2 regions of the Kitasatospora sp. NPDC059160 genome follow, and region 2 is predicted to be linked to the other one. Evidence: riboswitches for the same ligand, from Rfam matches in the RefSeq annotation. Region 2 holds a riboswitch; the other holds the start of a gene.

Region 1 (5,712 bases), on a different contig from region 2:
TGCATGGTCGTCCGGGAGGAGGACGGCAGCGACTGGCTCGACTTCTACGTCCCGACCGGCGCCCTGGACGCGGCCGGGGTGCCGGCCCGGGCCGGTCTGATGTCCTACCGGTCGGCCGCCCTCGACGACTGGCTCGCCGCCGTCGCCACCGAGGCCCACCGCACCGTGTCCTTCCCCCTCGCCCTGGTCGGCTGGGAGGTCTCCGGCAGCACCGACGCCGCCACCCTCGCCGGCCGCCCACCGGCCCACCGCACCGTCGGCTACCTCCTCCCGCAGGGCGGCAGCCTCCATTACGCCCAGGCCAACGCCTGACCCCGGTCCGGCTGGAGGCCCGCCCGTCCGCTCGGCCCGCCGCCGTACGGTGGCCGGAAGTCGGTGCTGTCCGCAATCCCGACCTGACCTACCTGCCGGAGGGCGTCATCGACCTGGCAGGCCACACCATTCCGGCCGAGCTCGCGCTGATCGCGGTCGAGGTCGTCTCCCCGTCCAACCCCGAGAACGACTGGACGGGGAGGGTCCGGGACTACCCGCGGATGGGCTTCCCGCTCTATCTGATCATCGACCCGCGTCAGAAGACCGTCACCCTGTTCTCGGAGCCGAACCGCGACCGCTACCACACCCGTACCGAGCGGGAGTTCGGCGAGACGATCCGGATCCCCGAGCCGTTCGGCTTCGAGCTGGACCTGGCGCGGCTGGTCCCGTACCGGGACTGAGAGGCTTCACCCGTTGGCGGGAACTTGGCACGGTGGTGCCGCGCGGCGGGCGGGGTGATACTGCATTGGGCTGACACCTTGCAGGCTGACGCCCGGACCCCGGGCCACCCCTTGGAGGTACCTGATGACCGTTTCGCTTCCCGAGCTCACCGGGGACTACGTCCTCGACCCCGCGCACTCCCGGATCGGCTTCGTCGCCCGGCACGCCATGGTGACCAAGGTGCGGGGCGCGTTCGGGCAGTTCGAGGGCACCGCGCACCTGGACGGTGCCGATCCGACGCGGTCGACCGGCCAGGTGGTGATCAAGGCCGAGAGCATCGACTCCGGAGTCGAGCAGCGCGACCAGCACCTGCGCACCAACGACTTCCTGGACGCCCCCAACTTCCCGGACATCACCTTCCGTTCGACCTCGGTCGAGGCCAAGTCCGACACCGACTACCGGGTCACCGGTGACCTCACCATCAAGGACACCACCCGCCCGGTGGCCATCGACTTCGAGTACACCGGCAACGCGGTGGACCCGTACGGCAACTTGCGGGTGGGCCTGGAGGGTTCGGTGACGATCAGCCGCAAGGAGTTCGGCGTGACCTGGAACGCGGCGCTGGAGGGCGGCGGCGTGCTGGTCGGCGACAAGGTGGTGCTGGAGTTCGACATCTCCGCGATCAAGCAGAGCTAGCGAGGCGGAGAGAGGCGAGGCGAGCCGGCGCTCCCTCCCGAACACCGTCCGGGAGGGAGCGCCGACTCAGTTCCGAGCCGGAGCCGCCGCGGCTTCGGCTCAGCCGAAGAGGGTGTCGTGGACGGTGGCCATCCGCGCCTGGGCGGGGTGCCTCTTGACCCAGTCCGTGATGTTGTTCACCGCGACGTCGGTGTCGGTCTCCTTGCGGTAGTCCGAGAGCCGGGATCCGGCGATCACGCCGTTGACCCCGATCTCGCCGAGCATCCGTGCCGCGCAGTCGGCACCGTCGGGTGAGGAGCCCATGGTCCAGGCGAAGACGCCGGCGATGTTCCCCGCCTCACGGTTGGCGACGCTGTCCCTGAGCCCCGTGACCTTGTCGCCGTTGGTCTTCATGCAGGTCCCGGTCAACGTGGCGAAGACCGCCGAACCGTCGGTGGCGAACCGGTGCCTGGCGGGGATTCCGCCGCCCTCCCTGGAGAAGGTGTCGCGCACCTGCGCGTAGGTGCCGGTCACGGCCGTCGACTCCAGGGGGTCCAGGTTCTGCTTGAGCGCGTTCCAGGCGGCGTCACTGCTCGACGAGTAGGGCACCTCGTACATCACCCTGATCCCGGCGGCCAGCAGTTTGTCGCGGACCAGGCCTCGCAGGGTGCTGATCTGGGCGGGCTGGTCGCCGTCGGTGGACGACTTGATGTCGACCCACACGGCCGCGAGGTTCTTGCCGCTGCGCCGGGCGTTGGCGAGTGCGTCGAATACCGCGCCGGTGCGTTTCCGCTTGATGTTGACCGGGTCGACGCTCTCCGACGCCGGGTTGCCGGGGTCGCAGGAGACCCACTGCCTGGTGCCGCCGCACGCGCCGGAGACGTTGAACGCGGCATCGACCTCGACGCCGTTGTAGCCGGCGGCGAGGGCGTTGTCGACCTGGTCGGCGGAGTTCAGGTTGTGGGCGAAGACGTAGATCGGGCGCGGGGGATGCGGGGCGGCCGGGGCCGAGGTCACGGGCATCGCGGTGAGGAGGACCGCGGTGATGCCGACCGTGGCGTGGCCACCACCCCGGAGGCGGCGCAGGCTGCGGGAGACCCGCTCGGATCGTGCCATGAGAGGACACTCCTTCCTGAGGGGTATACGTCCTGTTCATGTCAAGTTCGGGAGTGAACGGCTCCGCGGGATGTGCTCGGCGGGATGTGACGCAACTATGCCGAGCGGTCGTCAGGCGTGCAAGACCACCGATACGGGCCAGCCGTCAGCACCCGCGCCGGCCCACCTGGGCCGGCGTGACCGCCCGGCCCCTCAGTCGTTGGGGCAGAGGATCAGGTCGTCCAGCGCGTGCCGCCGCGGCCGGTCACCGAGTTCGGCGAGGGCGGCGCGGATGCGGTGCAGGTGGTCGACGGTGAGCTGGAGCGGGGGTTCGTCGGGCTGGTGGGTGGTGCGGATCGGGTAGTCGACGCCGGGTTCGCGGGTCATCTCGATGTGGCAGCCGAGGACGTACGTGACGGGCCGCTCCCGGGTGAACGCGATCAGGCGCTCGATGCTGCGGCCGAAGGCGGGCCAGTCGTCGATGTAGAGCCGGCCGGGGTAGACGGTGTCGCCGGTGAGCAGGAAGCCCGTCCACGGGTCGTAGTAGGTGACGGCGGCCGGGTGGTGGCCGGGGGTGGCCAGGCATTCCAGGACCCGCCCGCCGCCGAGGTCGACGCGGGCGGTGGCCTCCGGGTCGTGGTCGAAGCCGAAGTACGCCCAGGCGGTGGGCCGGTCGGCGCCGACCAGGGCGGTGTCCGGCCGGTCGCCGAACTGCCCGTCACCCGCGACGTGGTCGCCGTGCGGGTGGGTGTGCAGGACCAGCAGCGGGTATTGGTCGCGGGGGTTGCGGGTGAGCCACTGCGCGATCAGCCCGTCGACGGTCGCCCGGAGCGGGAAGTACGCGGGCTCGGCGGTCGCTCCGGTGTCGATGAGGACGGCCCGGTCCGCCCCGAAGAGCAGGAACAGGAACGGCGCCTCGTAGTGCACCGCCTTGTTCTGCCGCAGGATGACGGTGTTCTCGTCGTACGGGTGGACCTGGATCTCCGGGTCCGTGTCGTGCTTCGCGGACGGCGAGCCGTGGATCCACGGCACGTCCAGCGGACGGGCGATCGGTGCGTCGGCGGCGGTCATGACGACTCCCTGGGTGTGCGTCGTCTTGGCGGGCCGGGTACGGCGCACATCTCGTCCGGGGCGGGCGCCGTCGCGCTGCCGTCGGCGACGCTAGCACGGGTCGTTCGCCGACGCCCGGCTCAGCAGGTGCGCCAGTCCGTCGGCGAGGCCGCCGCGCCAGCAGGCGTAGTCGTGGCCGCCGTTGAACTCCTGGTAGTGGAGGTCGTAGCCGCGTGCCGTGAGCACGTCGCGCAGGTGGCGGTTCTGGGTGAGGAGCATCCACTCCTGGAGGCCGACCTCGATCCAGAACCGGGCGTCCCGGTGGGGTTCGGCGGCGAAGCGGCGGGTGAGCCACTCGCTGCCGGCGTCGAACTCGGTCTCGTCGGGCCACCAGAAGGAGCCGGACTGGGAGAGGGCGTTGCCGAAGCGGTCCGGGCGCCGGAAGGCGGCGTAGGCGGCGGTGAGGCCGCCGGCGCTCTGGCCGGCGATGACGGTCCGGCGCGGGTCGTCGGTGGCGTCGAACTCCGCTGCGGCCCAGGGCAGGAGGCGGTCGGCGAGGAGGTCGACGAAGGCCGGGTTGCAGCTCAGGTCGTCGGGGCGGCCGGGGCCCATGGTGTGCACCAGGAGGGCGACGGTGGGCGGGATCGCGCCGTCGGCGGTCAGGTTGTCGAGGGTGTCGCCGACGGAGAGCACCTCGCCCCACATCTCGCCGTCGAGCAGTACCGCGACCGGGTACGGGCCGAGGCCGGGTCCGTACCCGGCGGGGAGGTGGACGTCGACCCGCCGCCCGGCCACCGTACGGGGGAGCGTGCGCCCGCGCGGCACGTCCTCGCGCCGCCGGGCGTAGGGCTGGGCGGGGGCCTGCGGCAGGCTGAGCACGGAGGCGGGGTGGCGGCCGTCGCGGGCGGGCAGGCGGGGTTCGGTGTCGTGGGGGTCGGGGCGGGCGTGGTCGAGGACGTGCAGCCAGTCGGCGCGGGTGGTGCCGGGGGGAGCGCCGTGGAAGGGGTGCAGCTGGTAGGAGGCGCGGTGGTCGGCGCGCAGCCGGTAGGTGATCTCCCAGCGGCCGCCCCGGCGTTCCATCAGGTGGGGGGTCAGGTCGCCGGCGTGCCGGTCCTTGTCGGTGACGGTGTGGACGAGGGCGAGCACGCCGTCGCAGTCCTGTTCGGTGGAGATGAAGGTGACCAGCCGGTACGCGGCGTCGTCCGGGTCGGGTGCGATCAGCGGGAAGGCGTTCAACGTCTGTCTCTCCAGGATCAGTTGGTACGGCGCCCGAGCAGCACCCAGAGCAGGAAGGGGCCGCCGAGCACGGTGGTGACGATGCCGACGGGGATCTCCACCCCGCCGATCAGCACCCGTCCGAGGGTGTCGGCGAGCACGACGAGCAGGGCGCCGGTGAGCGCGGAGCCGAGCACCGGCACCCGGGTCGGTCCGGCGAGCCGGGCGGCGAGTACGGGTGCGGCGAGGGCGACGAAGCCGACCGGCCCGCAGATCCCGACGGCGAGCCCGGCGAGGGCGACGGCGAGCAGCAGGCAGGCGAGCCGGACCCTCCCGGGGTCGACGCCCAGCGAGGCGGCCACGCTGTCGTCGAAGCGCAGCACCGCCAGCCGTCGGGCCACCACCAGGGCGGTCGGCACCAGGACGGCGAGTCCGAGGAGCGCGGGCGTGGCGATGGCGTAGTCCCGGCCGTTGAGGCTGCCGGAGGTCCAGACGTACAGCGAGCCGGCGGAGTTGAGCGAGCGCCGGGCGAGGGCGACCTGGATGACGGCCGAGGCGAGCGCCGACATGGCGAGTCCGACGACCAGCACCCGGTAGCCGCGGGCGCCGAGCCCGCCGGAGACGAGGGTGACGACCAGGACGGCGGCCAGCGCGCCGAGCGGTCCGGCCCACCAGGCGCCGAAGGTGCCGGAGGCGGTGGCGGAGATCAGTACGGCGGCGGTGGCGCCGTCGTTGACGCCGAGGAGTTCGGGGGTGGCGAGCCGGTTGCGGGCCAGGGTCTGGGTGAGGCAGCCGGCGAGTCCGAGGGCGGCTCCGGCGGCGAGTCCGGCGACGATCCGGCCGAGGCGGAACTTCTGCACCAGCAGGACGTCCAGCCGCTCGCCGTAGCCGAACACGGCCTGGAAGGTCTTGCCGAGGCCGAGTTCGCTCTGTCCGGCGTGCGCGGAGACGACCACGACGGCGAGCAGGGCGGTGGCGAGGCCG
Region 2 (5,712 bases):
CCGACATCGGCGCAGCACTCCAGCAGGACGGCGGCGAGGGCGGCGCCGGACCGGAGCCCTTCGGCCTGGGCAGCTCCCCGCTGCGCAGCGACGCGCTGCCCAAGGCGCTCGGCATCTACCCGTACGCGGCCGACCTCTGGGCCGAGGGGCTGCTGTGGGGCGCGGTGCTGCGCTCGCCGCACCCGCACGCCCGGATCCGCGGCATCGACACCTCGGCCGCGCTCGCCCTGCCCGGGGTGCACGCCGTGGTCACCGCCGCCGACCTGCCGCCCGGCCCGGACGGCCTGCCGGACGGCGCCCCGGCCGGCCCGATCGTCTCCGACCGCCCGGTGCTGGCCGCCGGCGTGGTGCGCCACCACGGCGAGCCGATCGCCGCGGTCGCCGCCGACCACCCCGACACCGCCCGGCTGGCCGTCGGCCTGATCGCGGTCGACTACGAGCCGCTGGAGGCGGTCACCGACCCCGAGCAGGCCTTCACCGCTCCGGCGCTGCACCCGGACGGCAACCTGTTCCGCCACCTGCCGCTGCGCACCGGGGACCCGGACGCGGCCGGCGAGATCATCGTCGAGGGCCTCTACCAGGTCGGCCGGCAGGACCCGGCCCCGCTCGGCGCCGAGGCCGGGCTGGCCGTGCCGCGCCCGGACGGCGGCGTCGAGCTGCACCTGTCCTCCACCGACCCGCACGGCGACCGCGACCGCACCGCCGCGTGCCTCGGCCTGGAGCCGGACCGGGTCCGCCTGGTGGTCACCGGCGTGCCCGGCGCCACCACCGACCGCGAGGACCTCTCCTTCCAGGTCACCCTGGCGCTGCTGGCGCTGCGCACCGGCCGCCCGGTGAAGATGACCCTCACCCGCGAGGAGTCCTTCCACACCCACACCTCGCGCCACCCCGCGCTGCTGCGCTACCGCCACCACGCCGACGCCGACGGCACCCTGGTGAAGGTGGAGGCGCAGATCCTGCTGGACGGCGGCGCCTACGCCGACGTCTCCGCCGAGGCGCTGGCCGCCGCGACGGCCTTCTCGGTCGGCCCGTACGTCTGCCCCAACGTGTTCGTGGACGCCTGGGCGGTGCGCACCAACAACCCGCCGGCCGGGCGGATGCGCGGCGAGGGCGCGCTCCAGGCCTGCTTCGCGTACGAGTCGCAGCTGGACCAGCTGGCCGCCCGGGTGGGCGTGGACCCGGTGGAGATCCGCCGCCGCAACGCGATGTCCACCGGCGACCCGCTGCCCACCGGACAGGCCGTCACCTGCCCCGCCCCGGTGAAGGCGCTGCTGGACGCGGTGGCCGCCGAGCCGCTGCCGGCCCTGCCGGTGGACGACCCGGACGCCGAGTGGCTGCTGCCCGGCGGTCCCGGCGGGGCCGGGGACCCGGCCGCGGTGCGGCGCGGGATCGGCTACGCCGTCGGCATGGTGCACATGCTGGGCGCCGAGGGCGAGGACGAGGTCTCCACCGCCACCGTGCGGGTCAGCGGTGACCACGCCACGGTGATCTGCGCGGCCGTCGACGCCGGGCAGGGCTTCGCCACGCTGGCCCGGCAGATCGTGCAGACGGTGCTGGGCGTCAGCGAGGTCTACATCGCGCCGGCCGACAGCGACCAGTCGATCGCCGGGCCCTCCGCCCGGGGCCGGCACACCTGGGTCTCCGGCGGGGCGGTCGAGCGGGCCGCGCTGATGGTCCGCCACCAGCTGCTGCAGCCGATCGCGGCCGATTTCGGGATGTCGGTGGAGCTGCTGCAGATCGCCGACGGCAAGATCACCTCCTACGACGGGGTGCTCGGCATGCCGGTCGCGGAGGCGCTGGAGGGCAAGGAGCTCTGGGCCACCGCGCAGTGCCGCCCGCACCCGACCGAGCCGCTGGACGAGTCCGGACACGGCGACGCCTTCGTCTCCATCTCCTTCTGCGCGATGCGCGCGGTGGTGGACGTGGACATCGAGCTGGGGGCCGTCCGGGTGGTCGAGATGACCGTCGCCCAGGACGTCGGCCGGGCGCTGAACCCGCGCCAGATCGAGGACCGGATCGAGGCGGGCGTGGCCCACGGCGTGGGACTGGCGCTGATGGAGGACCTCCAGACCTCGGGCGGGGTGATGACCAACCCCTCGCTCACCGGCTACCGGCTGCCGACCTCGCTGGACACTCCCGAGGTGCGGATCGCCGCGCTGCTGGAGGAGCGGGACGTGGTCGCCACCTTCGGGGCCAAGGCGGTCAGCGCGGTGCCCGCGGTGGTCGCCCCCTCGGCGGTCGCCGCCGCCGTCCGGGCCGCCACCGGGCTGCCGGTGGGCCGGCTGCCGATCCGCCCGGAGGACGCCGTCACGGCCTGAGCCGGCGCCCTCGGCCGTCGGGCCCCGCCGCCGCGGGTGCCCGTCGGGTCGTCGGGTCGGGTCGGGTCGGGTCGGGCCGGGCGGTCGGGTCGGGCCGTCGGGCCGGCCGGAAACGGAACGGGAAATGCGGAATTGCCGGTCGACTTCGGTCGACCGGCAATTCCCCTTTCGAGGCCGTGGCGGGAATTGAACCCGCGTACATCGCTTTGCAGACGATTCCCTGAGCCACTCGGGCACACGGCCAGTGAATTCAGGATGGCGGACCGGCCGAATGGGGTCAATGACGTTGTGTAAATTCTGTGTGGCAATGTGTGCTACGGTCGGAGCAGGTGGTTGATTCCCCGCCACCCCGGACGAGCGCGTCGTACCCGGTGACGACAAGACGGCGCAGTTCAGCGGCAATCCGGCCGCTGTGGACTGCGGAGGTACGGCCGTCATGGCTTGGCTCGTTCTGATCGTCTCGGGTCTCCTGGAGACCGTCTGGGCAGTGGCCCTGGAATCGTCCAAGGGCTTCTCCCGCCTCGTTCCCAGCCTCGTCTTCGGCGTCGCGCTGCTGTTCAGTATGGGCGGGCTGGCGTACGCGATGCGCACCATCCCGATCGGCACCGGCTACGCGGTCTGGGTCGGCATCGGCGCGGTCGGCACCGCGGTCTACGGCATGGCCGTCCTGGGCGACGCGGTGACCATGGCCCGGATCGGCTGCCTGCTGCTGATCGTCTGCGGCGTGGTGGGGCTCAAGGTGCTGCACTGACGCCTGCCCCCGGGGCCGGTCCTAGGCCCTGCGACGGACCCGGTCAGGGACTCCGGTCAGGAGTCAAGGACGCGGACGGCTCTTACGATGTTACGTATGACCACTGCCTCCCCCACCTCGGTCGACTCCCCCTCGATACCCTCCGGAGCTGACCCCGGGGGCGGGGTCATGAGCGGCCGCTTCCGGGCCCTGACGCTCGGGATCGTGTCGGTCGTGCTGGTGATCGCCTTCGAGGCGACCGCCGTCAACACCGCGATGCCGACCGCGGCCCGGCAGCTGGACGGCCTGGGGCTGTACGCCTTCGCCTTCTCCGGTTACTTCACCACCACGCTGTTCGCCCTGGTCGTCTCCGGCCAGTGGTGCGACCGGCGCGGCCCGCTCCAGCCGCTGTTCACCGGCATCGCGGTGTTCGGCGCGGGCCTGGTGGTGGCCGGGACGGCGCCGGGCATGTGGGTGTTCGTGGCCGGGCGGGCGATCCAGGGGCTGGGCGGCGGGCTGGTGATCGTCGCGCTGTACGTGGTGGTCGGCCGGGCCTACCCGGAGCGCCTGCGGCCGGCGGTGTTCGCCGCCTTCTCCTCGGCCTGGGTGCTGCCCTCGATCGTCGGGCCGCTGGTCTCCGGGGCCGTCACCCAGCACCTCGGCTGGCGCTGGGTGTTCCTGGCGGTGCCGGTGCTGATCCTGCTGCCGCTGGCGGTGATGGGCCCGGCGCTGGCCCGCTCCGAGCGGGACCACCCGGTGCTCAAGGGCGCCGACTTCGACCGCCGCCGCACCCTGCTGGCCGCGATGGCGGCGGTCGGCGCCGGCCTGCTGCAGTACGCCGGCCAGCGCCGGGACCTGGTCGGGCTGCTCCCCGGCGTCGCCGGTGCGGCGCTGCTGGCCCCGGCCGTGCTGGGGCTGCTGCCGAAGCGGACCCTGCGGGCCGGGCGCGGGCTGCCGACGGTGATCCTGCTGCGCGGGCTGGCGGCGGGGGCGTTCCTCGGCGCCGAGGCCTTCGTCCCGCTGATGATGACCACCGAGCGCGGCCTCTCGCCGACCCTGTCCGGGCTCACCCTGACCAGCGGCGGGCTGACCTGGGCGCTGGGCTCCTGGCTGCAGGGCCGCCCGGGGGCCGAGCGGTACCGCGAGGCGATGATCCGGGGCGGCTTCGTGCTGACGGCGGTGGCGATCGCGGCCGCCGCGCTGGTGCTGGTCCCGGCGGTCCCGGCCTGGGTGGCCTCGGTGGCCTGGGGCGTCGGCGGCATCGGGATGGGGCTGACGGTCGCGAGCGTCAGCGTGCTGATGATGAAGCTCTCCGCGCCCGAGGACGCCGGGGCCAACTCGGCCGCGCTGCAGATGAGCGACGCCCTGGGCAACGTGCTGCTGACCGGTCTGGCCGGGGTGCTGTTCGCGGCGCTGGGCGGCGGGTCACTGGCCGCGGCGCACGAGGGCGCCGGGGCCGACGGCTCGCCCGGCGCCTTCGCGGTGATCCTGCTGGTGATGGCCGCGGTGGCGGCGCTGGGGGCGCTGCTCGCCGGGCGGGTGCGGGTCCGGGCCTGACCCGGGGTCAGGACGCGGCGGCGGTGGGGGAGGGGGAGGCGGCCGGCGGCGCGGCCGGGGTGCCGAGGAAGGCCTCCCAGCCGCCGGCCGGGGACTGGCCCGGGCCGAGGCCCTGGAGCTTGCGCAGCACCGCCGGGTCCTGGGCGTCCAGCCAGTCGACCAGTTGGCGGAAGGAGACCAGCCGCACCTCGGGCTTGCCCGCGATCGACTTGAGCACGTCCTCGACGGCGTTCATGTAGATGCCGCCGTTCCACTCCTCGAAGTGGTTGCCGATGATGTACGGCGCACGGTTGCTGTTGTAGGTGCGGTCGAAGCCCATCAGGTAGGAGTCCCGGGCCTGGGCCTGGAAGCCCGGGTAGAGCGCCGGGTCGGCCTTGGTGTTGGGGCCGCACTGGTTGAACATGATGTTGTAGTCCATCGACAGCACCTGGAAGGTGTGCCCGGGGAAGGGGATGGACTGCAGCGGGAGGTCCCAGAGCGCGCCGCCCTGGATCTTCTGCGGCCAGACCTGGGTGCCGTTGCCGCTGCTGTCGTAGCGCCAGCCGCGCTTGACCGCGGTGGGCAGCAGGTTGCGCTGGCCCTCCAGGCAGGGGGTGCGGCTGCCGATCAGCTCCTTGCGGTAGTCGAAGGGCAGGGCCGGCAGGTCGGTGAAGCCGGTGTTGGTGCGCCAGCTCGTCACGAACTCCATCGCCTGCTGGATCTCGCTCTCCCACTCCTCCGGGGACCACGCGCTGACGCCGGTGGGGCCGCAGAAGTGGCCGTTGAAGTGGGTGCCGATCTCGTGGCCCTCCAGCCAGGCGGCGTGCACGTTCTCCAGGGTGTCGTGGATGTGCTGGTCGCTCAGGTAGCCGATCTCGGAGGCGCCGACCTTGTGCTGCGGCGGGCGGTACAGGTCCTTCTTGGACTCCGGCAGCAGGTAGAGCCCGCTGAGGAAGAAGGTCATCGAGGCGTTGTGCTCCTGGGCCAGCCGGCGGAAGCGCGCGAACAGCCCGTTGTCGAGCTCGCCGGCGCCGTCCCAGGAGAAGACCACGAACTGCGGGGGCCGCTGGCCGGGCTGGAGCCGGTCCGGGACGGGCTGGTGGGGCTGGGGGCCGGTGTCCGAGGTGG

Evidence for each region. Region 2 has a riboswitch for guanidine ahead of ACFXOZ_RS11175 (DMT family transporter). Riboswitches for the same ligand answer to the same signal wherever they lie in the genome.
Region 1: another riboswitch for guanidine. It lies ahead of ACFXOZ_RS03225 (MBL fold metallo-hydrolase); the one in region 2 lies ahead of ACFXOZ_RS11175 (DMT family transporter).

Annotation. Positions count from the first base shown of each region.
Region 1 covers NZ_JBHZCN010000005.1:34,069-39,780, reverse strand. Annotated here, with positions in the region: gene ACFXOZ_RS03245 (hypothetical protein) at 1-312, shown strand, start outside; gene ACFXOZ_RS03240 (Uma2 family endonuclease) at 309-713, shown strand; gene ACFXOZ_RS03235 (YceI family protein) at 838-1,389, shown strand; gene ACFXOZ_RS03230 (hypothetical protein) at 1,489-2,484, opposite strand; gene ACFXOZ_RS03225 (MBL fold metallo-hydrolase) at 2,677-3,534, opposite strand; guanidine-III (ykkC-III) riboswitch at 3,549-3,608, opposite strand; gene fes (enterochelin esterase) at 3,625-4,749, opposite strand; gene fhuB (Fe(3+)-hydroxamate ABC transporter permease FhuB) at 4,767-5,712, opposite strand, start outside.
Region 2 covers NZ_JBHZCN010000020.1:36,794-42,505, reverse strand. Annotated here, with positions in the region: gene ACFXOZ_RS11185 (xanthine dehydrogenase family protein molybdopterin-binding subunit) at 1-2,318, shown strand, start outside; tRNA gene ACFXOZ_RS11180 (tRNA-Cys) at 2,490-2,561, opposite strand; guanidine-III (ykkC-III) riboswitch at 2,642-2,710, shown strand; gene ACFXOZ_RS11175 (DMT family transporter) at 2,755-3,069, shown strand; gene ACFXOZ_RS11170 (MFS transporter) at 3,166-4,605, shown strand; gene ACFXOZ_RS11165 (hypothetical protein) at 4,613-5,712, opposite strand, start outside.